2 regions of the Pedobacter jeongneungensis genome follow, and region 1 is predicted to be linked to the other one. Evidence: riboswitches for the same ligand, from Rfam matches in the RefSeq annotation. Region 1 holds a riboswitch; the other holds the start of a gene.
What was found. Region 1 has a riboswitch for fluoride ahead of ABD769_RS15495 (voltage-gated chloride channel family protein). Riboswitches for the same ligand answer to the same signal wherever they lie in the genome.
Positions count from the first base shown of each region.

Region 1 (15,361 bases):
AAAAAATGCTGCCAAGTTGAAAACCATCGGTTATTTAGGCTATGCTAAAAATAAAATAGACCTGAACCTTTGTACCAAACAGGGTATTGTGGTTTTTGATGATCCGAAAAATAATCCGCGAAATATCGATTTTATCCCTAAAAGGGTTGCTGATTTTATGAATACCGGCGCAACATATTTGAGCAGCAATTTCCCAAACTTACAACTGCCAAAAATTGAGAAATCGCACCGCCTGATCCATATCCATAAAAACGTTCCGGGTATCATGGCGAAAATCAATACAGTTTTTGCTAAACACGATATCAATATTGTGAGCCAGTTTTTAATGACTAACCCTGAAATAGGCTACGCCATTACCGATATTAATGCACATTATGATAAACAGCTGTTTAAATCGCTTAAAAAGATCGAACAAACGATAAAGTTTAGGGTGCTGTATTAGTTCCCGTAGTTAACGTCATCTCGAGCGGAGTGGCAACGTAGTCGAGAGATCTGTCTTGAGATAGATCTCTCCAGCAAATCGTCACCCTGAACTTGTTTAAGGGTCTTTATGCAAGATAGATCTCTCCATTTCGCTGCGCTTCAGTCGAGATGACGGAATTAACGCTGCGTCGATCAGCAAAATCTGCGGGAGACTTTTAAATCTTGGTTTCCCACTGATTTATAATACCGCAGAGACACCCCGCAAACGCTTTACGCTAATCGCCATCCGCTACCTCCTCCTCAATAATAAATGTTTCGGCGCACCAATGGTTTGCGATCTGTAAATCCCGGTATGGCCCGAAAATAGATATGCGGTAACGCAAGCCAGTGCAATATAGACACCCGATGCTGTACCAAATAGTTCTACGCCTATAAAAATACAGGCCAACGGCGTGTTCGCGGCTCCTGCAAATACGGCAACAAAGCCCATTCCTGCCAATAAGCCAAAAGGCAGGGGAATAAAGAAACTTAAAAAACTACCCAATGTGGCGCCGATAAAAAATAGCGGGGTTACTTCGCCACCTTTAAAACCTGCGCTTAGCGTAAGTGCTGTTAAAAATAATTTTATGGCAAAAGTATAATAAGCTTCCTGTTGTGTAAAAGCTTCCGAAATAACCGGAATGCCCAAGCCAATGTAACGCGTATTGCCGATCAGGTAAATAATTGCAATTAAAATAATACCGCCAATAAATGGTCTCAAAGGAGGATATTTAATCTTTGCAAAAAGGTTTGATAAGCCATGGTTTAATGTAGAAAAACTTCTTGCAGTAAGTCCGAACAATATTCCGGCACCTAACGATAGCAATAGATTGACCGAGTCCATTTCAGGTACAGCGGCTATAGCATAATGCGTATGGCCAACACCCCAGGCTTTACAGGCATAATCGGCTATAACAGCCGTAATAAAAGAGGGTAGGATAGCGTTATAAGTTAAACTCCCGACAATAAAAACCTCCAGGCCAAATACCGCTCCGGCCAATGGTGTGCCGAAAACAGAGGCAAAACCTGCACTGATCCCACAAATAAGGATTATTTTTCTGTCCCTTGCTTTCAGTTTTAATAATTTTGTAAACTGATCGGCAAATGCTCCGCCAATTTGTACTGCTGTACCTTCTCTACCCGCCGAGCCGCCGAATAAATGGGTAATAATAGTGCCCGCAAAAATGAGCGGTGCCATAATAATCGGGATTACTTTTTTAGGCGATTGGAGTTCTTCAATTAAAAGGTTGTTCCCTTTAACCACCGATGCTCCCCAATAATGATAGGTCAGGCCAATCATTAAGCCTGCAAGGGGCAAAAAGGCAATTATCCAAAGGTGTTGCTCGCGGTAATTGGTTGCCCAGGTTAAAGTGCTTAGAAACAAGGCAGAGGCAGAGCCGATAATAACTCCCAATAGGGCAGAAATCAGTAACCACTTTAAGGTGCTTAATAAAAGTAATCCAAAATCGAAGCGGAAGAAATTTTTAGCAGACAGAAGAAATCCTTCTGTTAATTTTTTAACAGGCATTTTAAATCAATTTTAAATAAAATCGTAGGAGTCATCAGCCTGTCTGGCGGTTTTGGCGGCACCCCATCGCCATCGTTTCAAATGTATAAAATTTAGTCATTTGTTACAAAATCTTTATCACCTTTGTGCAGCTAACTTCAAACCATGGATTTCACACCAGAAATAAAAGACAAACTAAACCAACTACAAGAAAAGTACACGGCAATGGGACAGGATATGGCTTCTTACCTCGACGGATTGTTGTATGCCGATTTCCTAACCTACTGGGATTATATCCACTTAGATACTTTATTAAGCCTCCAAAGCCCGAAAACACCATTTCCTGATGAAGAAATTTTCATCATGTACCACCAGATCACCGAGCTTTATTTTAAGCTTGCACTGCATGAATGTACGCAGATTGCTGAACATGAAAATTTAACTGTCGAATTTTTTACCGCACGCGTAAAACGGATCAATGCTTATTTTAATGCCTTAACCACTTCTTTTGAGGTGATGGTTGATGGGATGGAAAAAGAACAGTTTTTAAAGTTTCGTATGTCGCTGTTACCTGCCAGCGGTTTCCAGTCCGGTCAGTATAGAATGATCGAAATCTGTGCAACTGATTTTATTCGTTTGGTAGATAAATCGAAACGCAAAGAATTAAGCACAGCAACCATAGAAGAACAATTTGAAAATATTTACTGGAAATTCGGCGCAACAGAACTGGCCTCGGGCAAGCAGACTTTAACTTTAAAACAGTTTATTAAAAAATATGCTGCTCAATTTTTACAGCTGGCGAAAGATCGTTCTTTAACTAATTTTTCGTCACTATACCAACAGTTGCAAGCCAATGGAGCAGATGTTACGGCTCTTGCTGAAGAATTACGCAAGCTGGATCTGTATGTAAATGTAGAATGGCCATTGTCGCATTATAAATCAGCCGTGCGCTATTTGGAAAAAGATCCTGTTGATGTTGCAGCAACCGGTGGAACCAACTGGCAGAAATATTTGCCTCCGCGTTTTCAAAAAAGAATTTTTTATCCCTTCTTATGGACTGATGAACAGATGGAAGAATGGGGTAAGGGCTGGGTGCTTAGTGTACTTAAAACACTCAAAAACAAAGATTAATATTATAAAAAGCTATTAAAAAAAGCTGTTTTTTACTAATTTGCGCGAAATAATTAAGGATTGAATCAGAGAATGATTGAATTGCGTGATGCAAATCCATTCCCTCATTCAAAAATCAGTTATTCAAAATTAAACTAGTATGACCGAGACATTAGATATAAAAATCACTAAAGCAGACGAAACACGTTTAACTGTTACTGATTTTTCGCAATTACCGTTCGGTAAGGTTTTTACCGATCACATGTTTACTGCCGATTACGAAGATGGCGAATGGAAAAATTTACAGATTCTTCCATATGGCCCGATTCCGATGAGCCCTGCAATTTCTGCACTTCATTATGGCCAGGCAATTTTCGAAGGATTAAAAGCTTATCGCCAGCCTGATGGAAGAATCAGCGTGTTCCGTGCCGATAAAAACTTTGAACGTTTTAATAAATCGGCAGCAAGAATGTCGATGCCAACCATTCCCGAAGAAATTTTTATGCAGGGTTTGGCTGCCTTAATCAATGTTGATGAGCAATGGGTACCTAACCAGGAAGATTATGCATTGTATATCCGTCCGGTAATGTTCGCCATGGATCCGTATTTAGGAGTTAAAGCATCTGATACTTATAAATTTGCTTTATTAACTACCCCAACTGGTCCATATTACAGCAGCGCATTAAAAGTTAAGATTGAAACTGAATTTACACGTGCTGATGAAGGTGGTGTAGGTTTTGCCAAAACTGCCGGAAACTATGCGCGTTCATTATATCCGTTTGAGCAGGCTAAAAAAGAAGGTTACGATCAATTAATCTGGACAGATTCTGTAACCCATGAGTTTATTGAAGAGGCGGGAACTGCTAACCTGCTTTTTGTAATTAACGGTAAACTGGTTACCCCATCTGTACGCAGCACCGTTTTAGATGGCGTTACACGCGATACCATCATTAAACTGGCAAAAGATGCTGGAGTGGAAGTTGAAGAGCGTAGGGTTTCTGTAAAAGAGGTAATTGAAGGCATTGAAAACGGTAGCTTAACCGAAGCTTTTGCTGCGGGAACTGCTGCTACAGTAACACATGTTGGCGAAATGGGCTACAATGGTCAGGTTTATAAATTAACTGATCCATCAACAAGACACATTTCTAATGGTATTGCTAAAAAACTAAACGATATCCGTTACGGTTTGGCGCCTGATGAATTTGGCTGGAACTGGGTTTTGTAATCCGAAACCTTATTAAAGATAGAACCCCGATACAGAATATGCATCGGGGTTTTGTTTTTTATTATCGTCATTTCGAGCGGAGTGCAACGCAGTCGAGAAATCTATCTCAAAATAGATCTCTCCGCTCCACTGCGTTTCGGTCGAGATGACGGCGCTTTTTGAATGAACCATAGTTGCTTCTGACCTCAGATTTCGGCTTTCTGACTGCTTTATTTATCCAAAATCACCACACCTTTAGCTTCAAAAGCCAGTTCCTTTTTAGGATCTGTAATTTTTGCTACTTCTTCAGGAGATTTTTTAGCATCTTCTGCATAATGACGTAAAGTTTCAACAGAAATGGTTTGTTTTTTAGCCAGGCCATCTAAAACTACTTTTTTTCCAACGATATCCATTGGCATAAAGAAAGCATAATCTTTAAAAGTTACCCGCATCGGATCGCCGTTTGGCATTTCCAAAGTCATCCAGCAACCTTTTTTCTTGCACACATCTACTACCTTGCCTTCAATTTTCATATCCACAGTTTTCTTATCACCCATGGCAGCTTCCATTTTGGCGGCAGGTTTTACATCACCAGGTTTTACTTCTTCTCCAAATTTTTGACCGGTGTAAGCAGCCTGTGCAAATGCAAATGCTGTAAACAGGCAAAAGCTCAGGCTTAAAATGATTTTTTTCATCTTTTAGTGATTTATGATTATTCCGATGTTATCTTTTTCAAAGTTATTTAAAATTTTTCTAAATAGTGTTCCAAAAAAAATCCCCGTTAACATCCGTTAACGAGGAAAATCATCCCTATTTTCGTGTATATCACATCCTATGATGTACAACACGATATTATAGGCAAACCTGAATCCAAAAGTATCATTCTTGTTGCATTATATTGTAATGCAATGGAAATCAGTTGTTTGTATGTTTTTGTTGATTTGGCTGTATGATATTAAGACTGTGGAAATGGGGAACTTTATCACCAATGCTAAAAAATATGTTGAAATTTTTCCCCAATCTGGCTTAGCCGAAAACAAGACTAAATACCTCTTCTATCTTACTTACCGCTTTAATCTCAAGATTATATTTTTCTTTTGCGATTCCTTTTAAATTGTATTTGGATATATAAATCGTTTCGAAACCTAATTTATCTGCTTCAGCAATTCGTTGTTCAATGCGGTTTACTGCCCTTATTTCACCTGACAGACCAACTTCAGCCGCAAAACAATTCTTTGAGGAAACTGCAATGTCCTGTTGCGATGAAATAATGGCAATTAAAACCGCCAGATCGATGGCAGGATCTTCAACCCTGATTCCTCCGGCAATATTTAAAAAAACGTCTTGCGTGCTTAATCTAAAGCCACAGCGTTTTTCTAACACAGCTAAAAGCATGTTCATTCTCTTGGTATCAAAGCCTGTAGCAGAGCGTTGGGGCGTTCCGTAAGCGGCAGGGCTCACTAAGGCCTGGGTTTCGATCAGCATTGGTCTGGCGCCTTCTAAAGTTGCAGCAATGGCAATGCCGCTTAATTCTTCATCACGTTGTGAGAGTAAAATTTCTGACGGATTGGAAACCTCTCTTAAACCGCTACCCTGCATCTCGTAGATGCCAAGTTCTGCTGCAGCTCCAAAACGGTTTTTAATTGACCTCAAAATGCGGTAAACATGATGTCTGTCGCCTTCAAACTGCAAAACGGTGTCTACCATGTGTTCGAGTATTTTCGGGCCGGCAATGGCTCCGTCTTTGGTAATATGGCCAATCAAAAATACAGGCACTCCGGTTTCTTTGGCAAAACGAAGCAATTCTGCTGTACATTCTCTTACCTGCGATACACTTCCTGGTGTAGAATCGATATGGGCAGAATGCAAAGTCTGGATAGAATCGACCACCAAAATCTCAGGCTCCAAAATTTCGATCTGTTTAAAAATATTCTGTGTAGAAGTTTCTGTTAAAATATAACAGTTAGACGATGGGTTTTCCTGAATCCTTTCGGCCCGCATTTTAATTTGCTGTTCGCTTTCTTCTCCCGAAATATACAGCAACTTTTTCCCTTTTATATTTAAGGCCAGTTGCAGCATTAAGGTCGATTTACCAATACCCGGTTCTCCGCCAATTAATACTAAAGATCCTTCTACCAAACCGCCACCCAAAACACGGTCCAGCTCTTTATCGCCCGTTAATATTCTTCGCTCAGTTGACGATTGGATTTCATCAACCTTGCTGGGCTTGCTTAATTTTCGACTTGTGGTATCACTTTTCCAGGTAGGTACTGATGCCGGGCTTTTTTCTACAATTTCTTCAACAAAAGTATTCCATTGATTGCATGACGGGCATTTGCCCAGCCATTTTGCCGATTCGTAGCCACAGCTCTGACAGAAATATGCGGTTTTTGATTTTGCCAATTGATTAAAATTTTAGATTACGAATTTAACCTTTCTTGTTGATAAACCCCACAGGTTTAAATCAGGGTTAATGTTATTTTTAATGAGGATAAAATTATGTTCTGCGGTTTTTATATATGGGATGTCAGAATTATTGGAAAATTTAAGGGGGTGAGCCGGTCGGTAACTGCAGCCCCGCTATTTGTTCCAATCTTTTTAAACAACATGCTGTTGTGCTGAGGCACAAAGCATCTGTTTTATAGCCTGAAGCTGAAAAGGTTTAAGTGGCTGCAATTAAAAAGTATTTCCACTTCTATCGGGTTTATCATGTGAGTTTGTAGTTTAAAAAAATTTACAGCCTTTGTCCTCCTTTAAAATAAACCTGATAGAACGGAAAGCCCGCACTCCGGTTCTTTACCAATAAACCGGCACTGAATTGACATGGAGGAGGACTTGGAGGGATAGCAGGACTGCTATGCCCGAAATGTGCTGAACCCTGCTTTTCCCGTAAAAATAGTGAACTCCGTTGGTCGGGATTTGTAAATTCACCAAGGATTAAATTCCTTAGTTCGGAAGCCGGGATTGCAAATCCCGATTAACCTAAAGCAAAAAAGCCCGGATTTTTGGATCCGGGCTTTTGGTTAATGTTTTTAAGTTATAATTTAATCTCTTCGTCTTTAGCAGAGATAAAGTGAAACTCATTTAAATAGTACGATGATTGTGCCTTCACTTTAATCCACTGGCCATATTTAAAGAACCAGCGGCGCTGAAGGTTGAAAATGCCTTTTGTAATATAAGCTTCAATGTAAGGGTGTACGCAAAGGGTTACGCCTTTTTCATTCTGCTCTCTTAAAATATAATTAAGGTTGTTCTCAATATCATCCATTAAAACGATACTCGCTTTAATTTCTCCGGTCCCATCGCAGGCCGGACATTTTTCTACCGTAACAATATTCATCTCCGGACGAACACGCTGCCGGGTAATCTGTACCAAACCAAATTTGCTCGGAGGCAGAATGGTGTGTTTGGCCCTATCCAATAACATCAGCTCACGCAAATAATCGAATAGCATTTTACGGTTTGTTGGTTTGTGCATATCGATAAAATCGATTACCACAATACCGCCCATATCGCGCAAGCGCAGTTGACGGGCAATTTCTTTAGCCGCCTCTTTGTTTACCTGTAAAGCATTCTCTTCCTGATTTTCTTTACTGGCAGTACGGTTTCCACTGTTCACATCTATTACGTGCAGTGCTTCGGTATGCTCTACAACAAGGTAGGCGCCACCGGGTAAGTTTACTGTTTTTCCGAAAGCATTTTTAATCTGCTTTTCTATCCCGAAGTGATCGAAGATGGGTTCTTTCTGCTTGTACAGTTTTACGATTTTTTCCATTTCAGGAGAAATATCGTGTACATAAGAACGGATATCATCGTACAACTCTGGTGTACTTACGTAAACGTTTGTAAAATCAGGGTTCAGAATATCACGTATTAACGTTGATGATCTGTCCATTTCTCCCCAAACTCTTTTTGAAGGTTCGGTAGAAGGTATTTTTTTAATGAAGTTTTCCCATTTAGCAATCAGATCCAAAAGATCTTTCTGCATTTCGGCAACTCCTCTGCCTTCAGAAACGGTTCTGATAATTACCCCAAAATTTTGGGGTTTAATACTCTCGATAATCTTTTTTAAACGATTACGTTCGGTATTACTTTTTATTTTTTTTGATACAGATATGGTATTGGAGAATGGCACCAGTACCACATACCTGCCGGCAATCGAAATGTCGGAACTTAAACGTGGTCCTTTAGTAGAAATTGGCTCTTTGGCAATTTGTACGGGTAGGAGCATGTTTTTGCTGAGCACATCAGAAATTTTGCCTGCCTTATTAATATCGGCTTCGAGCTTTAAATTATCTAATAATGTGCCTGTAACCGAGCCATTACGCTTGATCTTAGTTAGCTTAATTAAAGATTGCACCTGAGGGCCCAAATCAAAATAATGCAAAAAGGCATCTTTTTCATAACCAACATCCACGAAAGCAGCATTCAGGCCCGGCATAATTTTTTTAATGCGGCCCAAATAAATATCGCCTACGGCGTAGTTATTATTGATTTGTTCTTTGTGAAGCTCAACAAGTTGTTTGTCTTCAATCAACGCTATGGTAACTCCGGCAGGAGTCGAATTGATAATTAATTCTTTTACCAACAGCTACAGATTTAAGGCTTTCGCCTATTAACAAATGGATAGTAAATAAAAAACATTGATATAGCCAGAAAGATATACAATAAAAAAAATCATATAATTGTTTAAACCTCATAGTGTTTACTATGAGGTTTAACTGGCTTAATCAAAATAAGAAACTATTTTTTCTTATGTCTGTTTTTTCTTAAACGTTTTTTACGTTTGTGGGTAGCCATTTTATGTCTTTTTCTTTTTTTACCGCTTGGCATAGTTTTAAGTTTTAAATGTTTTTATTAATCTGTTAATTAATTTTTATTCTTTAGTTCAGCCACCTTCTTATCAATAAAAGATGATAAGGTTGGGTTAGCCGCTAATTTTTTGCTTGCTAAATAAGCATCTACTGCTTCTTTGTTTCTGCCTAAATTTTCTAAGGCGGTGCCTAAGTAGAAATAAGCTTCAGGCGTTGGTGCTTCTGCAATTACAGTTTTAAAACGAGGAATTGCTTTGTCAAACTGACCTGATTTGATAGAGAATAAGCCTAAATTCATATTCGCCTTAACATTTTTAGGTTCTTTAGCCACCACTTCGAGCAACATCGCAATACCTTGCATTGGTGCACCTAAGCCGTTTACTATTGTTACACCTAGGCCTGTTTTAGCTTCAATGTTTGCAGAGTCTTTCTCTAATGCATTTTTGTAAGATGTATTGGCTTTCTGCAATAAAGCAGGTTGTGCCAGGCTATCTTGTGTACTTTCAAAGGCTTTTATAAACTGGTTACCAGCTGCCAACCACGATTTTGCTGATGGTTCGCCCTGGGCAACAATTTCTAAATAAAGGGCAGACGGCGTAATTTGCTCCACATCATCCCATTTCTGGGCCAGTTGTTTTGCAACTTCGATCTTTTCTGCACCATTAGTACCTTTGTAGGTGTTTTCTAAAGCCGTAATATCTGTAGCCAGGTTTTTGTTGATTACATTTTTTGCAGCAGTAGATGATGTTTCGATGTTTAGTGCCGATGAAGAAGCAGCTGCTGCAGTACCGGCCATTGGACCGTTTGCAGGCATTTTGCCGTTTTCTTCAGTTGGTTTTACTAAACCCTTAATGTCTCTGGTAAATAGAAAGGCAACAAGCAATACAATCGCTCCAATAATGATGGTTTGTTTTGATCTGATGCTGCTATTCATAAATTTAAGACTTAGGCTTCTACGTTAATTTTTTTTGAATTGCTTTTTACTTTGTCAACAAATACTTTTGCTGGTTTAAAGCTTGGAACAAAATGTTCCGGGATAATTATTGCAGTGTTTTTTGAGATATTTCTCGCAGTTTTTTGCGCTCTCTTTTTAACAACAAAGCTTCCGAAGCCCCTAACATATACATTTTCACCGCCAATCATGCTGGTTTTGATAACCTTGAAAAATGCCTCAACTGTTTCCTGTACATCAACCTTCTCAATTCCGGTTTTTGTTGATATTTCTGAAATAATATCTGCCTTAGTCATATTTTATTATTTATTATATTATGTGTTTTAATATTACTACTGTTTTGGGGTTGCAAAAGTATTGCTTTTTAATGAGATAGGGAAATAAAAGATGATTTTTTTATCTCCAGACTTATCACCCGATTGCAAGTTTTTTTTAAATCGGATAAATACACCGTAATTTGCAGTAATGACATTTCAAAATGAACTCATCAATTGGTATCTGCTAAACAAGAGAGATCTGCCCTGGAGGCATACCAATGATGCTTATACCATCTGGTTAGCAGAGGTTATATTGCAACAAACAAGGGTAGAGCAGGGGCTTCCTTATTTCAATAAATTTTTAGAAAATTTTCCAACTGTTAGTGATTTTGCCGGTGCCACCGAGGCTAAAGTTTTAAAGCTTTGGCAGGGGTTGGGCTACTATTCTCGGGGTAGAAATATGCATGCTACGGCGCAGATTGTGGTGAAAGATTACCACGGAATCTTCCCAAACCTGCACGATGAGCTGATAAAGTTAAAGGGAATTGGCGAATATACAGCGGCTGCAATCTCCTCTTTTTCGTCTGGAGAGGCACGTGCTGTGGTAGATGGAAATGTATTCCGGGTGTTATCCAGGTATTACGGCATCGCTACTGCAATTAATTCTCCGGCAGGTAAAAAAGAGTTTTTTGCGCTTGCTAATGAACTGCTTTACCGGGATGATCCGGCATTGTACAACCAGGCTATAATGGAATTTGGGGCCATGCAATGCAAACCTAAATCGCCTGCCTGTGGCATTTGTCCGCTTAACCAAACCTGTTATGCTTTTAACCATAAAATGGTAAATGAGCTTCCGGTTAAGAAAAAAAAAGCCGCGCAAAAGCACCGTTACATCAATTATTTTGTGTGTTTTGATGGCGGGCAGGTATTGGTGAGGGAAAGGCAGGCTGGCGATGTCTGGCAGCATCTGTACGATTTTCCGGGCATAGAAATGCTTACACATGAAGATACGGATAACGGGCTCTTGGTAGATCAGGTAAAAAGCACCTTCGGAAACGACGCATATTTTGAGTTTATCAGTGCCAAAAAACATATATTAACACACCAAATAATACACGTTCAATTTTTTGCATTAAAAAATTATATATTTAACTTTAATAAACAAAAGGAACTTAATTGGGTTTCTTTAAATAAGTTAGATGAGTTACCGCAGCCAAAAGTAATCCACGATTTTGTACAGGAATACTTTTTTAGTGATAAAATGGAGTAACTAACCATCTTGGCTGAGTATATTTATTAAACGAAACAACTAACCAAAAATATTTATGTCTGGGATTAACAAAGTTATTTTAGTAGGCCATTTAGGCAAAGACCCTGAAGTGCGGCATTTAGACGGTGGCGTAACAGTAGCCAGTTTTCCGTTGGCTACATCTGAAACGTACAACAAAGACGGTAAGAGAGTAGAGCAAACAGAGTGGCATAACATTGTATTGTGGCGCGGTTTGGCCGAAGTAGCTTCTAAATACCTGCAAAAAGGTAAATTGGTGTATATAGAGGGAAAGCTGAGAACAAGATCCTTTGAAGACAAAGAAAAGGTTAAAAAATATGTAACAGAAATTGTTGCCGAAAACTTTACCATGCTGGGCAGAAAGAGTGATTTTGAACAAAGCCCCACTACGCCCACGCATCAAAATACCGAATCGAAAATTGAAGATGAATTTACCATTGGCCCATCGGATGAAAGTGGAGACCTTCCGTTTTAATTAAAAAATACCAATCTAATACAGAGAGCTGCCTGAGGGTGGCTCTTTTTGTTTAAACTCCTGAGTTAACGTTGTTTCGGGCGAAGTGTAACGCAGATGAGAACCTCAGTGAAGTTAAAGCCGGTTAAACAGATCTCTCTCCCGTAAAACAAAAAACCTCCTGCTCTTTTTAAGAACAGGAGGTTTTAATCAATGATATCAAAATTAATTAATCTTGGTATAATAGATATTCAGTTTCATTTTATTGGTGACTGCATTACCACTTCCAATAATTGATCTTTCTGCAGAAGTTGCCGTAGGAACATTCTGGAAAAGGTTATAAGAAGTTGGCGCCAGAAAAGTGCCTTCGTCCTTTAGTGTACCATCAATCAGGCTTTGCACATAACTGGTAATGATGAAAATATAACGGTTTTTTGTCGAATCAAAATATCCACCAAACAGGGCCTCGCCGGCCGCTGATATACCAGATGAGCTAACCGCATAATTGTTATAATCAGGAATATTGGATGGTTGATGTGCAATATCCCAACGGTACAAAGAAAGTCTTTGTGCCGCATTAAACGGGTATGCCGGTGCTCCACCTCCAAGCTCTACAACCAGTTCAGCTTTATTGATAATCGCTTTACCGTATCTGCCTGTAAAACCTGTTAGTTCATCAAAACTAATTTTTGTTTTAACACCAGCCAGTCCGTGCACGTAAGTTACATCATATGAAGCAGCTGAAGCATCAAGTTGTGTGCGTACAGGAGTTCCGGCATAATCGTGTTTAATATTTGCGGCTACACCAGTAATCTGACTGCTTGTATTTAATGCCCCAATCGGGAAGTTTACACTTGCCGTATCAACCCCGCTTGAAGAATTGGTTTTTTTCCAAACCAACTGAACATAAGAATCGGAACCTGTGAAATTAAAGAAAGCAATACCACCTGTACCTGTTGATGATGATTTATTTACCTGTGCATACAATCCTTTAAACGCATTTATAAACTTGGCATTTGAAGAAGTTCCTGCCGTACCCAGGTTTAAAATATTGTTCTGGATAAATGTTTTGTTAAGCGGAATTCTGATCTGTGCAGGTACTACTTTTAACGTATCAGCTTTACCGGCAACAATATCATATACTTTAGTTTTGGTATTCGGGGCCAGTTTGCCTGTAAAATTGCCTAACAAGGTATTGTTAATGGCCTGCACATCCGAACTTTTATAATTGGTTACCGTATTGGCCAGTTGGAATACATCTATGCTGTATTTAGAGTTAGTGGTATCACCGTAAAATTTGGTCACCGTGCTCGATTCATCAAATTTTAATACTAAAATAGCAGAATCAAGTTGGGGCGCTGTTCCAAAATCGTAACTGGTGCTTACCGGGTAAACCGTCATGGCGATGCCAGCTTCTGTTTTACCAAAAACAGGATCAACCATATAACCTAACGGATAACGGGGCTGCCCTAAGGTATTTGCTGCAGTTTCTTCAACCAGTTGTGTTTTTACCGGCGATACAACCAGGGTTCCAGTAACCGCACTGCCCGGATCAACATCTAAACCAACACCATCGGGGTTTTTACACGATGCAAAAAGAAAAAGACCTATCAACAGGGTTAATAAGTCTTGTTTTGTAAATTTCATATTTTAATTAATAATACCTGATTATGCTACTGAAACCAATTCATCATTTGAAATTTCTTCATAAAAAGTATAGAAGTTTTCAAAATTCTCGGTTAAGTTAAAAGCTAATGTTGGCTTATTGGAATCTTTAACAAATTTTAACACATCTTTGCTGAGGTTTTCGTCGCCTAAAACCACTGCATCAGAGTGAGTTATGGCACCAATGTGCATGCTGTCGCAATCTGCCGGCAAAAATGCTTTAGTGTCATCTTCCGTCATGTTGGCCATTACTGCTTTAGAAGCGAAACCGGCATTTAATTTTTCAGTAAAGCCATCCTCATAGATCGAATATACTACTTTAGAATTTTTGAAAGTAGGATCGTTTTTATAAGTGGTTTTAATGTAAGCAGGAACCAATGCACTCATCCAGCCATGGCAGTGAACGATATCTGGTGCCCAGCCTAATTTTTTAACCGTTTCTAATGCGCCTTTGCAGAAGAAAATAGTGCGTTCATCATTGTCGTCGAAGAATTTTCCGCTGGCATCTCTGAATACCTGTTTGCGCTGGAAATATTCTTCGTTGTCTAAGAAATAAACCTGCATGCGTGCAGCTGGGATGGAGGCTACTTTAATGATTAAGGGATTATCGTTGTCATCAATAATGATGTTCATTCCCGACAAGCGTATTACTTCGTGTAAACGATTTCTTCTTTCGTTGATGTTACCGAATTTTGGCATCAGGATGCGGATTTCGAATCCTTTTTCCTGCATAGCCTGAGGTAACTGGCGCGTAATTTCAGAAATTTTAGTAAGCTCGAGGAAAGGCGACATCTCGTGTGTAACAATCAGCAGCTTCGTTTTTGCCATCTCCATATTCTAAGAAAATATTAAGTTAAATAAAAGATAATGAGCTGCAAAGGTAAGCATAATAATACTATTTATCAATATAGCAAGCATTTGTTTGGTTTCGTTTAGATTAATTTACACCTTTACGGCTTTAATTTAGATTGTCCGAATTGGAAATATTTAAAACCAAAGCAGCGCTTAAGGCTTTTTTGCAGCCCTTGAAAGCATCAGCTAAAAAAATAGCTTTAGTACCTACCATGGGTGCACTGCATAATGGCCATATATCGCTGATTAAACTGGCCCAGCAAAATGCCGATATCATTATCTGTAGTATTTTTGTAAACCCTACACAGTTTACAGATCCTAAAGATTTAGAAAAATATCCACGCCCCATTGAGCACGATTTAGCCATGTTGGCCGATGCCGGATGTAACGGCGTTTTTATGCCCAATGTAGAAGAAATGTACCCAACAGGTGCTGACGAAGCCTGGCATATCGATTTGGGCAATGCAGAATTTTTATTGGAAGGCGAATTTAGAAAAGGCCATTACCAGGGCGTAACGCAGATTGTAAAAAAACTTTTTGATGCTGTGGAACCCGATGTGGCCATGTTCGGACAAAAAGATTTTCAGCAGGTGCTGATGATCAAAAATATGCTGGCTTATTTTAAATTGCCTGTCACCATTATTACCTGCCCTATTATTCGCGAAGATGATGGTTTAGCCATGAGCAGCCGCAATATCCATCTATCAGCAAATGATCGTAAAAATTCGCTGGTGCTGAGTAAATCGCTGCAGTTTGTGATTGATCATTTTCAAGAATACAGTTTAAAAGAACTGGA
Region 1 is NZ_BAABBY010000007.1:281,856-297,216, reverse strand. Features, by position in the region: gene ABD769_RS15500 (HAD-IB family phosphatase) at 1-442, shown strand, start outside; gene ABD769_RS15495 (voltage-gated chloride channel family protein) at 713-1,990, opposite strand; fluoride riboswitch at 2,009-2,070, opposite strand; gene ABD769_RS15490 (tryptophan 2,3-dioxygenase family protein) at 2,135-3,100, shown strand; gene ABD769_RS15485 (branched-chain amino acid aminotransferase) at 3,240-4,304, shown strand; gene ABD769_RS15480 (DUF4920 domain-containing protein) at 4,514-4,978, opposite strand; gene radA (DNA repair protein RadA) at 5,310-6,686, opposite strand; gene ABD769_RS15470 (Rne/Rng family ribonuclease) at 7,321-8,871, opposite strand; gene ABD769_RS15460 (tetratricopeptide repeat protein) at 9,153-10,031, opposite strand; gene ABD769_RS15455 (HU family DNA-binding protein) at 10,043-10,345, opposite strand; gene mutY (A/G-specific adenine glycosylase) at 10,515-11,576, shown strand; gene ABD769_RS15445 (single-stranded DNA-binding protein) at 11,632-12,069, shown strand; gene ABD769_RS15440 (DUF4270 domain-containing protein) at 12,274-13,695, opposite strand; gene ABD769_RS15435 (glycogen/starch synthase) at 13,717-14,541, opposite strand; gene panC (pantoate--beta-alanine ligase) at 14,691-15,361, shown strand, end outside.

Region 2 (15,361 bases), on a different contig from region 1:
GGCAACCAGCAAAATTAATTGGTCCTGCTATCCCTTTCGCCTGGCAGCTATTTGAATTTGAATGGGTGGTTCCTGCTAAGACTGGAAGATATAGTTTAATGGCTAGAGCGACAGATCAAAATGGCAAAACGCAACCCATGGAGCATGATTTAGACAGAAGAACTTACATGGTTAATTTTATCTCGCCAATTGATGTAGATGTAATATAGCTCAATAAGAACAAATTTCAGGATCTTGCGGTTATCGCATAAGGCTTGTTTGGCATAAACAGTTTATCACAATTAATATTCTACATCAAACCATGATCAGATTCACGTCTATACTTCTACTATTTGCTAGTTTCTCTGCACGAGCACAACATGAACACATGCAAATGGCAACTAAAAAAAATGTCTTCCTTGGGCAAATGGCTCATATGATGATGAAGATGGATGAAATATCAGCTACCACATCTGCAGACAGAGATTTCATACAAATGATGATCCCACATCACCAGGGTGCTATTGATATGGCAGAAGAAGAGATTAAGACCGGAAAAAATAAAGAAATGATTCAGCTAGCTAAAAGTATCAAAGCTGAGCAACAAACCCAGATTCAGCAAATGCGACTCCTGCTCAGCCATCCTGAAGGATTTATCGCTACAGGCAACCAACATCAAAACGCCAACCAGAAGATGATGAAAGTGATGATGGAACAAATGCCTGAAGAAAAACAATTGTCTGATACTGATCTGTCCTTTGCAAGGATAATGCTTCCTCACCATCAGGCTGCCATCGACATGGCTAAAGTTGAGTTGCGGTATGGAAAAAATAAAAATGTAAAAAGACTGGCCGAGAATATTATCTCAGATGAACAGATAGAAATCCAACAAATGAAGACATTTACAAACTCCCATTAACATATGAAAAAGATATCCTTGTTTACGCTATTAATATTCAGTTTTGCCCTACAATCAAAAGCACAATCAATCTATGCCCAAGACAGGGTTTATACAGGCAATCAGATATCTAATACGGTTTCTGTCTTAGATCCCTCAACACAAACGCTATTAGGAAATATTGTTCTTGGTAAACCCCAACCTGATATCTTAAGTCCTCTATATAAGGGACAGGCCCTGGTTCATGGCCTGGGTTATTCCCCTAAAAGGCAATTACTAGCAGCGGTTTCCATTGGATCAAATTCAGTAACCTTTATTTCAACAGCAAAAAATAAAGTTTTAAAAACTGTTTATATCGGACGTTCACCGCATGAGGCAACCTTTAACCCTTCAGGATCACAGGCATGGATATCGGTAAGAGGAGAATCGTATATCAGCGTAATTGATGCAAATAAACTGATTGAAATCAAGCAAATTCCAGTAGCCGACGGCCCGGGAATGGTTGCTTTTACTCCAGATGGAAAATGGGCTTATATTTGTTCCAGCTTTACTGCAGAAGTGGATGTAGTGAATGCAACTTCTTATGCTATTGTAAAGCGTATTCCAGTAGTTAGTCCATTTTCTCCAAATATATTCTGTAGTCCTGATGGGAAATGGATTGCATTGACACATAAGGATGTAGGGAAGATCACTGTCATCAGCACGGAGACAAATACGATACATACAGTACTAAATACAGGTCCAATTACCAACCATGTCACTTTTACTTTAGTTAATGATTCACCTGTGATGCTGGCAACCATTGGCGGAGAAAACAGCTTAAAAGTATTTAGTGTTTCACAAGATTTCAAGCTTACTGATAGCGTTGCGACAGGATCATTGCCACATGGCGTCTGGACTTCGGCAGATGGTAAATTTGCATATGTCGGATTAGAAAATGATGACCAGGTACAAGTGGTTGATCTGGTAAAAATGGCCGTTGTAAAAACCATTGCTATTGGACAATGTCCGCAAGCATTGTTGTACGCCGCTAATGCCAGCCCTGCAAATGCCTCAAAAGAAAATTTAACCCCGCTTAATCTTGCAGACAAAAGTCAGGTGATTAAATTGATGAATAAGGATAATTCAATGTCATCAGGCATGCTAAACGTAAGAAGCGTAGGCTTGACTGATCTTGTCCAACAGGACTTTAAAAAACTCGAGCCAAATACTTCGTATACTTTAGCGTTAACCAACTCCTCAAATGATACGTTTAACGCAGATTATGTCATCAATTCTTTTAAGACCGATGAAAAAGGAGCTTTTAGCGGTCAATCCTCGGGGATAATTAAGAGTGTAGGAACAGGTGGCGCCGATTATAAACATGTGGTTCTTATTGATGATCTTTCAAAAAAGCTGGTGATGATCAGTAACTAATGTATTTTAAACCAAAGATATAACTGCCCATAATGCAGCACTTGAAATTACTATCCATAAAATTACGCCTTGTAACAGTGGCATTATCCCCACTGCTTTCAAGATAGTAAATGAGAGTCCGCTTCCTATCAGGAACAAGGTTAAAGTTAAGCCTGCTTTTGCTAATGCTACAAAGTAGGGCGCAAAAGGCTTAATAAAAGGTAAGTAGGTGTTGGCGATCATTGCCAGGATAAATAGCCCTATAAAATAGGGTATACTAACTTTGCTATTGTTGCTTTTGAACAGGAAAGATGTACCAAACGCTACGGGAACAATCCATAGTGCTCTGGCTAACTTAACAGTTGTGGCTATCTGTAGTGCTTGTTCACCATATTTACTGGCTGCCCCAACAACAGAACTGGTATCGTGAATAGCAATGGCACACCACATACCAAATTGTGACTGTGACAAGTTAAGCGCATGTCCGATAGCGGGGAAAAGAAATAAGGCCACCGAGTTGAGTATAAAAACAGTACCCATTGCAACGGAGATCTGTTTTTCTTCTGCGTTCATTACAGGCGACAATGCAGCAATAGCACTTCCACCACAGATCGCCGTTCCAGCTGATATCAAAAAAGATGTTTTACGTTCTATTTTAAATACTTTTCCCAGGATAAAACCAATGATAAGCACTCCGAAAATAGAAACTACGGTAAACAGTACGCCTTCTTTTCCTGCTTTCATTGCACTGAATACATTCATTCCAAATCCTAGCCCGACAACAGAAATTTTTAGCAGCAGGTTTGTGGCCTTGTGATTTAAATGCAGATAGGGATGTTCCATTAGTTGCGCCAATACTAATCCTAGCAATAAGGCTAAAGGAGGCGACATAAATGGAAAGAGGCACAGCAAAACTGCCAGGATGAAGATAATTTTACGGGTGTTTAAATTTAAGTTTAGCAGGTTACCCGCCTTTATTTTAGAAGAATTTGAATTGTCTTTGATTTGTGTCATAATTTTGATTGTCTTTATTTTCTAATTCAAAGATCCATAACTAATAAACCCCGATCAAATCATTAAAACTTATCTTCCATAACTTCATGTTATAGAAGATAAGTTTTTAGACATTATTTATTCCCAACCCCATTTTTTGAAAATGAGATGTCCTTTATCGGATTGCATAAACTTGATAAAATCCTCAGTTTCCGACTTATGCGTACCAGTGCTACCCCTCACTACAGGTGTACCTCTATAGACTGTTTGTGTAACAGGAATCCTAACCATTGAGGTGAGGTCTGGTAAACGGTTATGCCAGGAGCCAAATGTTATCCAGGCATCATATTGAGGATCATTTTTCCATGCAGCAATACCCAATGCCGAATTTGCAAATGTACCTGCTATACGCTGCTGTATGTTTGCAATCAGATCTTGTCGACCTGCCAAATCTTCCCAAAGCCCCATTTGCCCAGCCCCATTCACATCAAGAATTTTCACACCTGGTTTACAGAGATCGCCCAGATTTTTGATGTTTTTAGGATTGCCGGGCCGTACCAGGATCGCTGCCGCACGTTTATATAACTCTGTCCGAGAGTTCGCCACTATCATGTTTGGGTGGTCAGACATGAATTTTGAAAGCATGTATTCTGCTCCTCCAAAGAACAGATCTGCATGTTTCATTGCATCCGGCATCCATTCATTATCTGGCCCGGCAGTGACTTTAATTACGATATCATGCTGCTTTCCAAAAACCTTCGCACATTCATTGATCGGTCCGAGCGGCCCACCGGGACCATAGACATATAAAGTATCGTTTGGGATTTGTGCATTCCCAATGGTCACTACAGCAACGACTGACAATATGGTTAAAAATATATTTTTCATTGTGTTTATGTTTAAGGTAAATCAAAACCAAACTTTTTGTAGATGGCAGCAGCCTGCGGACTGATCAAAAAATCCATAAAATCTTTTGCAGCGGCCGGATGTGGCGCATCTTTTAACTGTCCCGCTATATATTGCGCATGGATATTCTCTTTTTCAGGAATTTCAATGAGCTCAACAGGATGGCCAATCATTTTCTGATAGTAGGCCTCAGTATACCATACTGGAGCGGCGTCACTTTCGTTGTATAGGATCCTCATTGGTGATTGGCGATGATGGATCATGGTAAGATAAGTAGTCTTATCTTTAACTTTATCTTCCATGATGGTAGATTTTAATGTTTCCCCTCCAGCTTTCACATAGGCTTCTTCAATACGTTTACCGATCCCTTCATTCTCTGGATTGGGCATACTGATCCTCAGCTCTTTATTTGCTAAATCTTTGAGTGACTTCAATGCCTTCGGATTTCCCTTTTGGACCATGATTGCCAACCTGTTTCTAGCATATAAAGTCGTTTTGCTAAACCATTCAGGGGTCATGTCTATCCGGTTCTTACCAGCTGTATAAACATCCGGCTTTAAGGTAATTCTCATGTTGCCCACCACAATGCTACCGGTTTTTATTTGTTGGGCTAAAATGCCTGGGGGAAGCGTTTCGGCAAATACCCGCTGATAATGTGGATATGACTTTTTAAAGGCTGCAATTAATTCGTCAATGCACATAAACTGGTTACCGGCAAAGAAAACCACCAGTTGGGGATCATTAATGTCTCCAAAAAGATCAGGCACATTGTCTACTCCAGGTACTGTGAACTGAACTTTACTTTCAGGTGGAGTATTCCAGGGCGGATCAAAGCGATGATCCTGGGCCTTAACATTTCCACAAAGCAATAAAAATGCAACTGTGGCTAAAAAGGTGTGATTTATATATTTCATGATTTTCTAATTATTTGGTTTAAGGATGTACAACTGCCCATCCCTGATATTGACGGATGATGATTTCACCATTGCCGCTGGGTACATAACTGATAAAATCAAATAAGGTATTTTTTTCGATTTTCCTTTCTCTGACGGTATTTTCACATTGTGCAAGAATTACTCCTCTGGATTGCAGTTCTAACAATGTTTTTTCAAAAGATCCGTTCTTCTGGTAAACAGCTACGCCATCTCCAAAGGCAATAAGTTCTGCATTGATTTTCCCTTTTAACCTGGGATCGTCGAGTGCATTTTTTAGGTTTCGAAGTGTTCCTGCAATCTTTTTCTCATCACCGTTATTGATTACATACAGTGCCTTATAATTTTTCAGGGTGGCTTTTGCCCCTGTAAAATTAGCAGGTGTAGCTTGGGCAAAAGTGGCCGAGGTTGCTGCGATCAGCAAAAATAATGTACAGATTAAGGTTATTTTTTTCATGATTTTAGATTTTGATGATTTATTTAGTTGTTAGTTTTACTTGTTTTTCGGAGGTTACAATTGGTGCAAATGGACCATACTTATGTTGATTTTCAGAAAATTTGTCGGCATATGGTCCGTATGGCGCATCAAAAGGTTTTTTTAACAAATCAGGGTAATCTTTTCCCTGATCTTTATGTGGTCTTGGCTGTGAGTTCACAAAAGCAGCGAGATCCCAGGCCTCCTCATCACTTAACCGCGCATCTCCATATCTGGCACCATATGGCATATTGTTCTTTACGAACCCCGCAAAGTTACTGAGTCTATACATCCCTGCGCCATCATTGTAGCTGTGTTTGCCCCATAATGGCGGATAAACATAAGTTAGTTTGTCTTCATCGAGTATTCCCTCACCATTTGCACCATGACAACTTTGACATTTACTGGTATATAAAATCGCTCCATGTTTGACATTCGCTGCCCTATCCAGGAATTTTAATTTTTCGGTTCCCGTTCCAAACACTTTCTCCCCTTTTTTTACACCTGTTCCAAGCCATTTCATATAAGCCAGCATTGCCTGTATCTCTTTACTAGATTCGTCTGGTACTTTGCCTGCAAGACTTCGATTGAAGCACTCTGCAATACGTGCCGATGCAGGTTCAACCTTTCCTGATCTGCCACTCATTTTAGGAAAACTGGAAATAAAACCAGCATAATTATTTCCGAACAGTTTGGTTCCACCCTCGAGGTGACAATTCTGACAATTCATACCATTTGTAATACGGGCTATGGATCCATTTGGCCCAAAATATTTGCTCGTATGTGCTATTAATTCTTTGCCATACCTGATCATCTGGCCGTACTTGGTGTCCGCCGGAATCGTATTTTCATCAGGCGCTTTCCAGGCATCAGCAGGTACAACCTGGCTTTTGACGTTAACAGCAGCTATACCGGTTTCCACATCCTGTTTGGTTTTTGCTGTCACTACATCTGGCTGCCCATTAAAAAATAAAGTGCAGATGAAAATGGTTCCACAAGCAACAAATAGAAACGCAATGATAGCCGTTGTCCTGGCTGTATATATAAGTGCTTGTCTGATTTCTTTTTCTGTTGATTCCTTATTCATAACCAATATTTTTCTGTTACAAATGTGCATTTATTCTACTCATCAGAAAAAGCATAAAAAGTTATTGATGATAACGTAAGGTTATGATGTCAGTACCCGTTGAAACAAATTGTTTGTATCTTAGGTTATCTACTAAAACCGTGTATGATAGATTTCCGTTTGCAAGTATTTTATGCTGTCGCTAAAAGGCTGAATTTTACAAAGGCCTCGGCAGAGTTATTTATCAGTCAGCCTGCTGTAACCAAACACATTAAAGAATTAGAGCAGGAGTTCAAAATGTCATTATTTGAACGCAGTGGAAACAAAAAAATCAGCCTCACCCCAGCCGGCGAATTATTGTTGCATTACGCAGAACAGATTTTTGGAACTTACCGGGAACTGGAATATGATATGAATCTACTTACTAAACAGCATAAAGGAATATTGAGGATTGGTGCCAGCAGTACTGTGGCACAATATATCATTCCACCTGTATTGGCACAGTTTCACAATAAGTTTAAGGATATACAAATTCAACTGGTTACCGGAAACACAGAAGATGTAGAGCAGCGTTTGATTGCTAAGGAAATAGATTTTGGAATCATTGAAGGCATCTCCCGGAACCCACAGATTAAATACGAACAATATCTAAAAGACGAGCTGGTGCTGGTGTGTTCTGGTCACAATTATGCCATGAAAAAGGAAATGATCAAACCGAATGAGTTGAAGGATTATGATTTATTACTTCGTGAACCTGGTTCTGGTACACTAGATGTTATTGCATATGCTTTAAAAGCACACCAGATAAAGGTGGGGGACTTAAATATAGAAATGCAGTTAGGTAGTACCGAAAGCATTAAATCCTATTTGATTCACAGCAAATGCCTGGCTTTTTTATCTATCCACTCCATATTGAAAGAGCTCAAGAATAATGAATGCCGCATCATAGATATCAAGGATATGGTTATCGAAAGGCCGTTTCATTTCATTCAGCTTCATGGTCAGCAGGACGCTCTGGCGGAACTATTTATGCGCTTCGCTAAAAGCTACAACTATAATGTATAGTGTTACCGAAATTTCGAGGCAATATCAGCCAGCTAAAGTGCTGCTGCTCTTTGTTTCTGAAGCTCCTGGAGGTGACGATAAACATTTTTACCTGGGAAATACTAATCTGTTTCGAACAATTTATCTTGCATTTAGTGAGGTATTTGGCGATTTTAAATCTGTAGAAGATTTTTTGCAGTTCTTTAAAGGCACGGGATGCTTTTTGGAACATCTAACTTGTACACCTATTGATAAATCGTCAGTTAAAATCAGAAAAAACCAGAGGCAGGGGGGAATAGAGCAATTAGCTCATAAAATCAGAACATATCAACCCCGATTAATCATGATCCTAATGAAAAGCATTGAACAAGAGGTTAAAGAATCTATTGACCTATCAGGCTTATCGTTTATCGAAGAAATTGCAGTTACCTGCTATCCTGCCGGCACTGAATCAAACAGGCTTACTTGCATCCGGGATACCAGGGTTATCATCTCCAAACTGGCATCGATATTGACATAACATGCAAATATATTGCTGTAATATACCGATACAGAACAAGATGAAAATTCAAGATCAGGAAAACACCAAACAGCATGCAGGAGACCATTTGGCTAATGAAAGAACATTTTTGGCCTGGATCAGAACCAGTATTGGTATCATGGGATTTGGCTTCGTGGTGATGAAATTCTCGCTATTTATCAAGCAGATCAGTGCCGCACTGGGGAGTAAAGTGCCCCTGCACCAAACCGGAGATTCCCGCATTATCGGGATTTTTCTAGTTGCCCTGGGAGCAATTACTATCATTTGTTCTTACTTAAGATATAATTCAACGAAAGAACAATTGAATCAGGGGGTGTATTACCATTCAACACTTTTTGTTAAAGTTTTAACCGCTTTAGTTTTCATAGCTAGTATACTTTTACTGCTCTACCTTATTAAAACAACATAGGCAGTTAAATCATCTGTACTTGATGCTTTAGAAAAGAGAGGAAGGAAAGCGGTCGATATAGCGTTGCTTTTTGATATAAATTGCTGATTGCATTGGTCAAGGATCTTATAAAAATTTCACCTCTTTATGATAATCCACAGGAACAGGATAAGTCAATATTTTATGTTCCCGTAAATATTTTGGGTACCGCAATACGCTGTGAAGAATATATACCTGAATGGCCACTGAAAAAATAGGCTGTAAAACAGGCTACCGCAAAAAACATGGTGTATTCACTACCAAAAAGTTCTATACCCATAATCGTACAGGCAAGGGGTGTATTCGTTGCACCAGCAAAAACAGCAATAAATCCAAGGGCAGCAAACAAACTAACTGGAGCATTTAATAAGGTCGAAAGTGCATTGCCTAATGTTGCGCCAATATAAAACAAAGGCGTTACCTCACCACCTTTAAATCCAGTTCCTAATGTTAAAGTTGTGTAAATGGTCTTCCATAACCAGCTCCAAGTATCTGCTCCACCAGGCTGAAAAGCAGAGGGAATTGTAACGGCTCCTTGGTATTCGCTATCCACGCCCAAACTTAAGTAATCCGGTTTCCCGATGGCGTAAGTCAAGCCTATAATAATCAGACCACCGATAACAGGAATAAGCCACTGGATCTTACATACTTTAGAAAAAAAGGCCTTGATCTCATGCACCATTACAGCAAACAGGTAGCTGGCCAGACCAAACAATGTGGATGCTAGAATAACCTTACTAAGCAGGAGTAGGTTTACCGGCAGGTATTCAGATAGAAAGTAGGCACTTTTCTCTATGTGATCGATGTGATAAGCGGTATGATGGATGCCCCAGGCAGAGACAGTAAGATCACCAAGCACGCTGGCAATTAATGCGGGAAGTAAAGCCTTGTACTCTATTCTTCCAATGGCCAGAACTTCCATTGCAAATATGGCACCGGTGAGCGGTGTTCCGAACACCGCCCCAAACCCGGCTGCAATTCCCGCGGTAAGGAGCATCTTGGTGTCTACCTCATTTAGCTTAAACCAGCGGCTAAACATTCCTGCGATGCTTCCTCCGATTTGTACCGCGGTTCCCTCTCTTCCAGCCGATCCGCCAAACAAATGGGTAATCACTGTAGTTATTAAGATTACTGGCGCCATCTGCCTGGGCACTCCACCACCCGGCCTATGGATTTCATCCATGATCAGGTTATTTCCTTTTTCTGAGGACCTACCAACTGACTGATAAATCAGGTGGATCACAATACCTGCTAAAGGTAGCAGAAAAATGAGACAGGTATGCTGAAAGCGAAAGTGAATGGCCCAGCCTAGCAGCCAAAGGAACAAGGCAACCATACTTCCTATTGCAATGGCAACAGGAAGTATAAGCAGCGTCCATCGAACCGCATATTTAAAAACCGAAAGGTGTTCAAATAAAAATTTATTATGTTTCATTGTAGGTTAGCGGCTGATTTATAATTTTTTATAAAAAGTATTGATTCCTGCAAATGATGCCCTATCACCAAGTTCTTCTTCTATCCGAAGCAACTGGTTAAATTTAGATACCCTTTCAGAGCGGCAGCCACTTCCTGTTTTGATGTGCCCCGCACCGGTAGCGACAACCAGATCCGCAATTGTCGTGTCTTCAGTTTCACCACTGCGGTGAGAAATAAAGCAATTGTAACCGTTTTTTTGGGCTAGTTCTACGGCCTTTAGCGTTTCGGAAACTGTACCGATCTGGTTCAATTTAATCAGTACGCTGTTTGCAATGCCCTGGTCGATTCCCTGCTGGATAATACTCGGGTTGGTGCAGAATATATCATCTCCAACCAATTCCACTTTGTCTCCCAAAAGGCTGGTCAGCTTTTTCCATCCCTCCCAATCGTTTTCGCCCAACCCGTCTTCCAACAGGATAATTGGGTACTCTTTTAACCATCCTTCCCAAAAGCCAATCATTTCATCTGTTGTGATCCGTTCTTTAGAACTTTTATAAAATTCATATTTTCCATTATTCCACATTTCGCTGGTCGCTGGGTCAAGACAAAGGGAAATATCCTTGCCTGGAGCAAAACCGGCAATATGTATCGCTTCCATGATGATTTGGACGGCTTCCTCATTAGAACTCAGATTTGGCGCAAACCCACCTTCGTCACCAACTCCGGTATAATAGCCTTTCGCTTTTAGCAGACTTCTCAGGGAATGAAAAACAGCTTCGCCCATACGGATACTTTCCTTAAACGAGGGGGCGTTATGAGGGGCAATCATAAATTCCTGAAAATCGATGTTGTTATCAGAATGCCTTCCCCCATTAATGACATTCATGCACGGTACGGGCATTACGTAACCTTCCCTTTCCACTAGCTGCCTATACAAGGGAATCCCTTTTGCAACGGCCGAAGCCCGGGCGAAGGCGATTGAGGCCGCAAGCATCGCATTTGCGCCGAGCCTTGATTTATTCTCGGTTCCATCCAGACCAATTATATGATCATCGAAGGCCTGCTGACCCTCAAAGGATAAGCCGGTGACTGATTTGCCGACTTCGACGTTAATCCCTTTTACTGCTTTTTCCACGCCTTTACCATTATAGCGCTCTGGATCACCATCTCTAAGCTCTACGGCTTCTTTTTCACCCGTACTTGCCCCGGATGGAGAAATACCCCTTGCTGTTGTTCCGTTAAGAGTGACTTCTACTTCTACTGTCGGATTGCCCCTGGAATCCAAAATTTCACGGGCATGAATTTTAGTTAATTTCATAGTTTTTTGTTTTATATTGATTTTTAGTATTTCGGTTGCTTACAAATAATTGAGTTTCTCAAAAGATCAAAACCAGTGTTCCCCCAATGATCAGCAGGGCACCAAAGAATACTTTCAGGGTAAGAGCTTCTTTCAGGAACACCATTGCAAGTATAATAGTTAGGGCAACACTCAACTTATCAACAGGGGCGACCTGGGACACTTTCCCGATCTGCAAAGCCTTGTAGTAGAATATCCAGGACAAGCCGGTGGCAAGGCCAGATAAAAAAAGAAATAGCAGGTTATGCTTTGACAGTTCCGTAATTCCTTTAAGTTCGCCTCTGGCCATTACGATCCCCCAGGCTACAATCAGTATTACCACCGTTCGTATGGCAGTAGCCAAATCAGAATTGACATTGGTTACGCCGACTTTTGCAAAGATGGCCGTAAGGGAAGCAAAGAAAGCTGATAATAGCGCGTAGATCCACCACATAGTTTTATGTTAATTTTCCGTTATTGAATAATTCCAAAGTAATGAGTACAAGAACCGTTGCTCCGGCAATGATCCGGTAAATGCCGAACCAGCGGAAAGAATGCTTTTGAAGATAGGTGATGAAAGAGCGGATGGCCATCCATACATCCCACCCGCACCTGCTTTACTTAAATGAATGATCGTAGTTAGATTCGGTTCATGGGAAGGGCGTAGACGCTTAACGGTGTTTTTAATCAGTCCTGAAGCAATCTGATCTGCACTAGCAACTAGTAGCGCAATGGTAATAAGAACCTGCCAAATTTTTTTGCAGAAATTCTGGAAGAGGCAATAAATAATGAAGGCATAAAAAGGAAGCCAAAAACGCTTATCACTGGCCCAGTACATGATCGTATCCCAGAATGCATTATGGTGCTGATTTATCCACAAGAACCATTCAGTTTCAACCGGCAGGACCATTGCTAACACTGATCTCACTTTGGCAGACAGACAAAGTAAGACAAGCGCAATTAAGATAGCTGCCAGCAATAAGAGTTGAGAATTTATTTTTAATTTTTTCACCTACAATACTTTGACCGGCAGATTTTATTACCTGCTGGAATTTCTATTGTAGGCGCCATCAGCTTTTGAAAAAAGCGGTTGAATCGGAAGGACACCATTTCCGTATTGCAAATATAATACTAATAAAATGATGTGCAAAATCTTAAAGTAGGTGTTGAGAATTTAATTTATCACTATTCCTCCTTATTTGAATACGAGAACCAGTTTCTTATTCTTCTACCGTTTAAACAAGCATCATATCACGGGATTAAAGCTTTTCTTAAACAAAATGAAACCGCCTGGAAATAACCATGTTATCTATATAGGAATTTTTTTTATAACCCTAAAAAATTAAAGTTATGGGATACCATGAATGGAAAAACTGTATTGATGCATGCTTAAAGTGTGCTTCAATTTGCAATCATTGTGCAAGTTCATGCACTCAGGAAGAAGACGTGAAAATGATGGCGCGGTGTATTGAGCTTGATATGCAATGTGCAGCCATCTGCTACTCTGCCGCTCAATTGATGAGTATGGGTAGCTCTTTTGCTCAAGACATTTGCCGTATTTGCGCAGATATTTGCCAGCAATGCGGAGATGAGTGTAGTAATCATCATACCCAGCATTGTCAGGAATGTGCAGATGCTTGTAAGGCTTGTGCGGAAGAATGCAGAAGAATGACAGGAGTAGCTGCTTAAGATGCCAATCACCGTGAGCATTAATTGATTAAGGGCAGCATTCTAGTTGCCCTTTCATTTTTATAAATAGGCAAATTTATTCCATTCATTTTATTTTCATTATTCCCTCATTATTTGATATTTACCAAGGTTTGAGGTTGTTCTTGGTATGTCCTTTCTCTAGCCTTAAAAAAATGGGTTTTTTAGGATATGATTCTCATAAACTCATTCCATTATTCAAATAAGAATTTCAGTTTTTGATGATGAGTACTTGATAATTCGAATTCTATGAAAATGAAGGCTAGATGCGAGTTGAGGAATGCATTAAATAATGCATGAACTTTCAATTCCCGCTTCATCAAATTATTTCAAAAAACAAAAAATACAAATTTCATTTCAATGGCGGTGTTAAATCAATCACGTTGTTAAACCGAGGGTATGTACCTTCTAAATTAAATGCAAGCTACATGGCATTTGCGCATAATTGTAAAAAAATTTAGACCAAACGGATTTCCCCCCGTTTATCCTATAATTGAATAATATTCAAGCTGATCGATGTTCGCAATTGAAACTAATCCACATGCTTATTTGGCTAATTAGATAGCAGTTTATGGAGTTCAACACTGATGTCTAGACAATTGGTGTTTTATAAATAGTTGCGGTATATCTTAATTTTAGGGAAAATTCTAAAAAGTTCGAACCGAAAAATTCAATTTAATCTATTGTAAGTGACTTATTTTCAAGTTCTTAATGTTTAAAAAATAAGAGGCATACTTTTTAGATGCCTCATATTGCCACTTAGTAGGGTCAACCCGCGGAAGTTCGACCCTTTTTGAGCATTGTGAAGCTGTGGTTAATTTTGATAAAGTTTTGAACAACAAGATGGAGGGACAGTATAGGAAAAAGAAATTATTCGATGACAATCGAAAGTAGGGTGAGAAATATCGTAACCTAATATTTGTTGATATTTTGTAACGGTTTTGTTGCGGTTTATCCTCTCATCTTTTTAGATTAATGCAGATTTTAGCGCCTATATATTTAGGTTGTTAAATTTGAAGGGTTTGAAAGTTAAGCAGGTACCAAATTGCTCTATAATTGGAGTCGTCTTGCTGTACCTGATTATCTCTTTGGGCAATATCTTTTTTTTATCCAACCTCTCCCTTTTAGAGTCCGCCCGGGGAATAAAATCAGCTGCGCAGTACAAAGGTAGCTTTTCTCCGCTTGGAAAGGATTCAAAAATTACCAGACAATTTAAGTGTATCCTTGATGAACGCAAGAAAACCGTGCTTCCTGTTTTGGAAGCTTTTCTTATCGGCGTCATCTTATTTTTGGGGCTTTCGCTTTTAGCCTCTAACCTAAACAGGTATTTTCTTGAGATCAGATACAGGATTGCCGGATCAGTCCCAATTTATATTTCCAACCAGGTCTTTCGGATCTGAGATTTATCTCAATTTTCTTTTATTGACAGGTCCTTCAAATGATGAAGTGACGACGGCCGGTTAATCACCGTGTTTCCTGTCCAAGACGTCCGTCAAATCTTTTTCCTTAAATTTTAATTTAAAGACATGATCCGTATTAAACAGATTTTCTGTTTGTTCCCACTTTTATATATGGGGCTGGAAAGCCATGCCCAAACCTCCCCAAAGCCCATCGGGATCGTTGATCTGATCGATCACGTGACCGCTTTTTCACCTTCACTGGCCGCTGATTCAGCAACAGTTGATATACGTGCCGCCCAGTTAAGAGAGACCGCGGCGAATGCCCTTCCAAATCTGAAGCTTAATTATCAGGCAGATCTGGGCTCAAACAATAATGTTGCAGGGCCATACATGGCCTTTGGTATTGTTCCTTCCAATTCCAGAGGTGTTAGGACTGAAAGCACTACCAAGGCTACACTTACTAATCTTGGTATTGTCTCCCTTGATTGGGAGGTCTATAATTTTGGTGCCTATAAAGCTCAGAATGCAGTCGCCAAATCAGAACTTGTCGTTGAACGATCCAAGTTTGCCCAGCGCCGATACCAGACAAGGGCCATCGCTATTGATGATTACCTGAGTCTACTAAAGCTTCAGGACATGCTATCCATTCAAGCAAGCAATATCAGTCGCAATGAGCAGATCAACCGTTCGATTTTATCCCTTGCCAGAAGCGGTGTGCGTCCGGGTGTGGATACCAGTATCGCAGGGGCCGAACTCTCCAAATCAAGATTGAACTATATTGAAATGGACAATACCTACAGACAGGTTCAGCTCGACATTGCAGCAATCAGCGGGCTAAATCCGGAA
Region 2 is NZ_BAABBY010000001.1:63,663-79,023, forward strand. Features, by position in the region: gene ABD769_RS00310 (sulfite oxidase) at 1-209, shown strand, start outside; gene ABD769_RS00315 (DUF305 domain-containing protein) at 368-898, shown strand; gene ABD769_RS00320 (beta-propeller fold lactonase family protein) at 902-2,293, shown strand; gene ABD769_RS00325 (YeiH family protein) at 2,300-3,286, opposite strand; gene ABD769_RS00330 (substrate-binding domain-containing protein) at 3,404-4,153, opposite strand; gene ABD769_RS00335 (molybdate ABC transporter substrate-binding protein) at 4,165-5,085, opposite strand; gene ABD769_RS00340 (DsrE family protein) at 5,105-5,560, opposite strand; gene ABD769_RS00345 (c-type cytochrome) at 5,580-6,665, opposite strand; gene ABD769_RS00350 (LysR family transcriptional regulator) at 6,810-7,709, shown strand; gene ABD769_RS00355 (hypothetical protein) at 7,747-8,208, shown strand; gene ABD769_RS00360 (YidH family protein) at 8,249-8,638, shown strand; gene ABD769_RS00365 (voltage-gated chloride channel family protein) at 8,799-10,091, opposite strand; gene eno (phosphopyruvate hydratase) at 10,110-11,390, opposite strand; gene ABD769_RS00375 (EamA family transporter) at 11,449-11,862, opposite strand; gene ABD769_RS00380 (phosphatase PAP2 family protein) at 11,872-12,420, opposite strand; fluoride riboswitch at 12,463-12,531, opposite strand; gene ABD769_RS25050 (four-helix bundle copper-binding protein) at 12,759-13,097, shown strand; gene ABD769_RS00390 (TolC family protein) at 14,642-15,361, shown strand, end outside.
Region 2: it holds a riboswitch for fluoride, as region 1 does, so the genes downstream of both, ABD769_RS00380 (phosphatase PAP2 family protein) here and ABD769_RS15495 (voltage-gated chloride channel family protein) in region 1, are expected to answer to the same signal.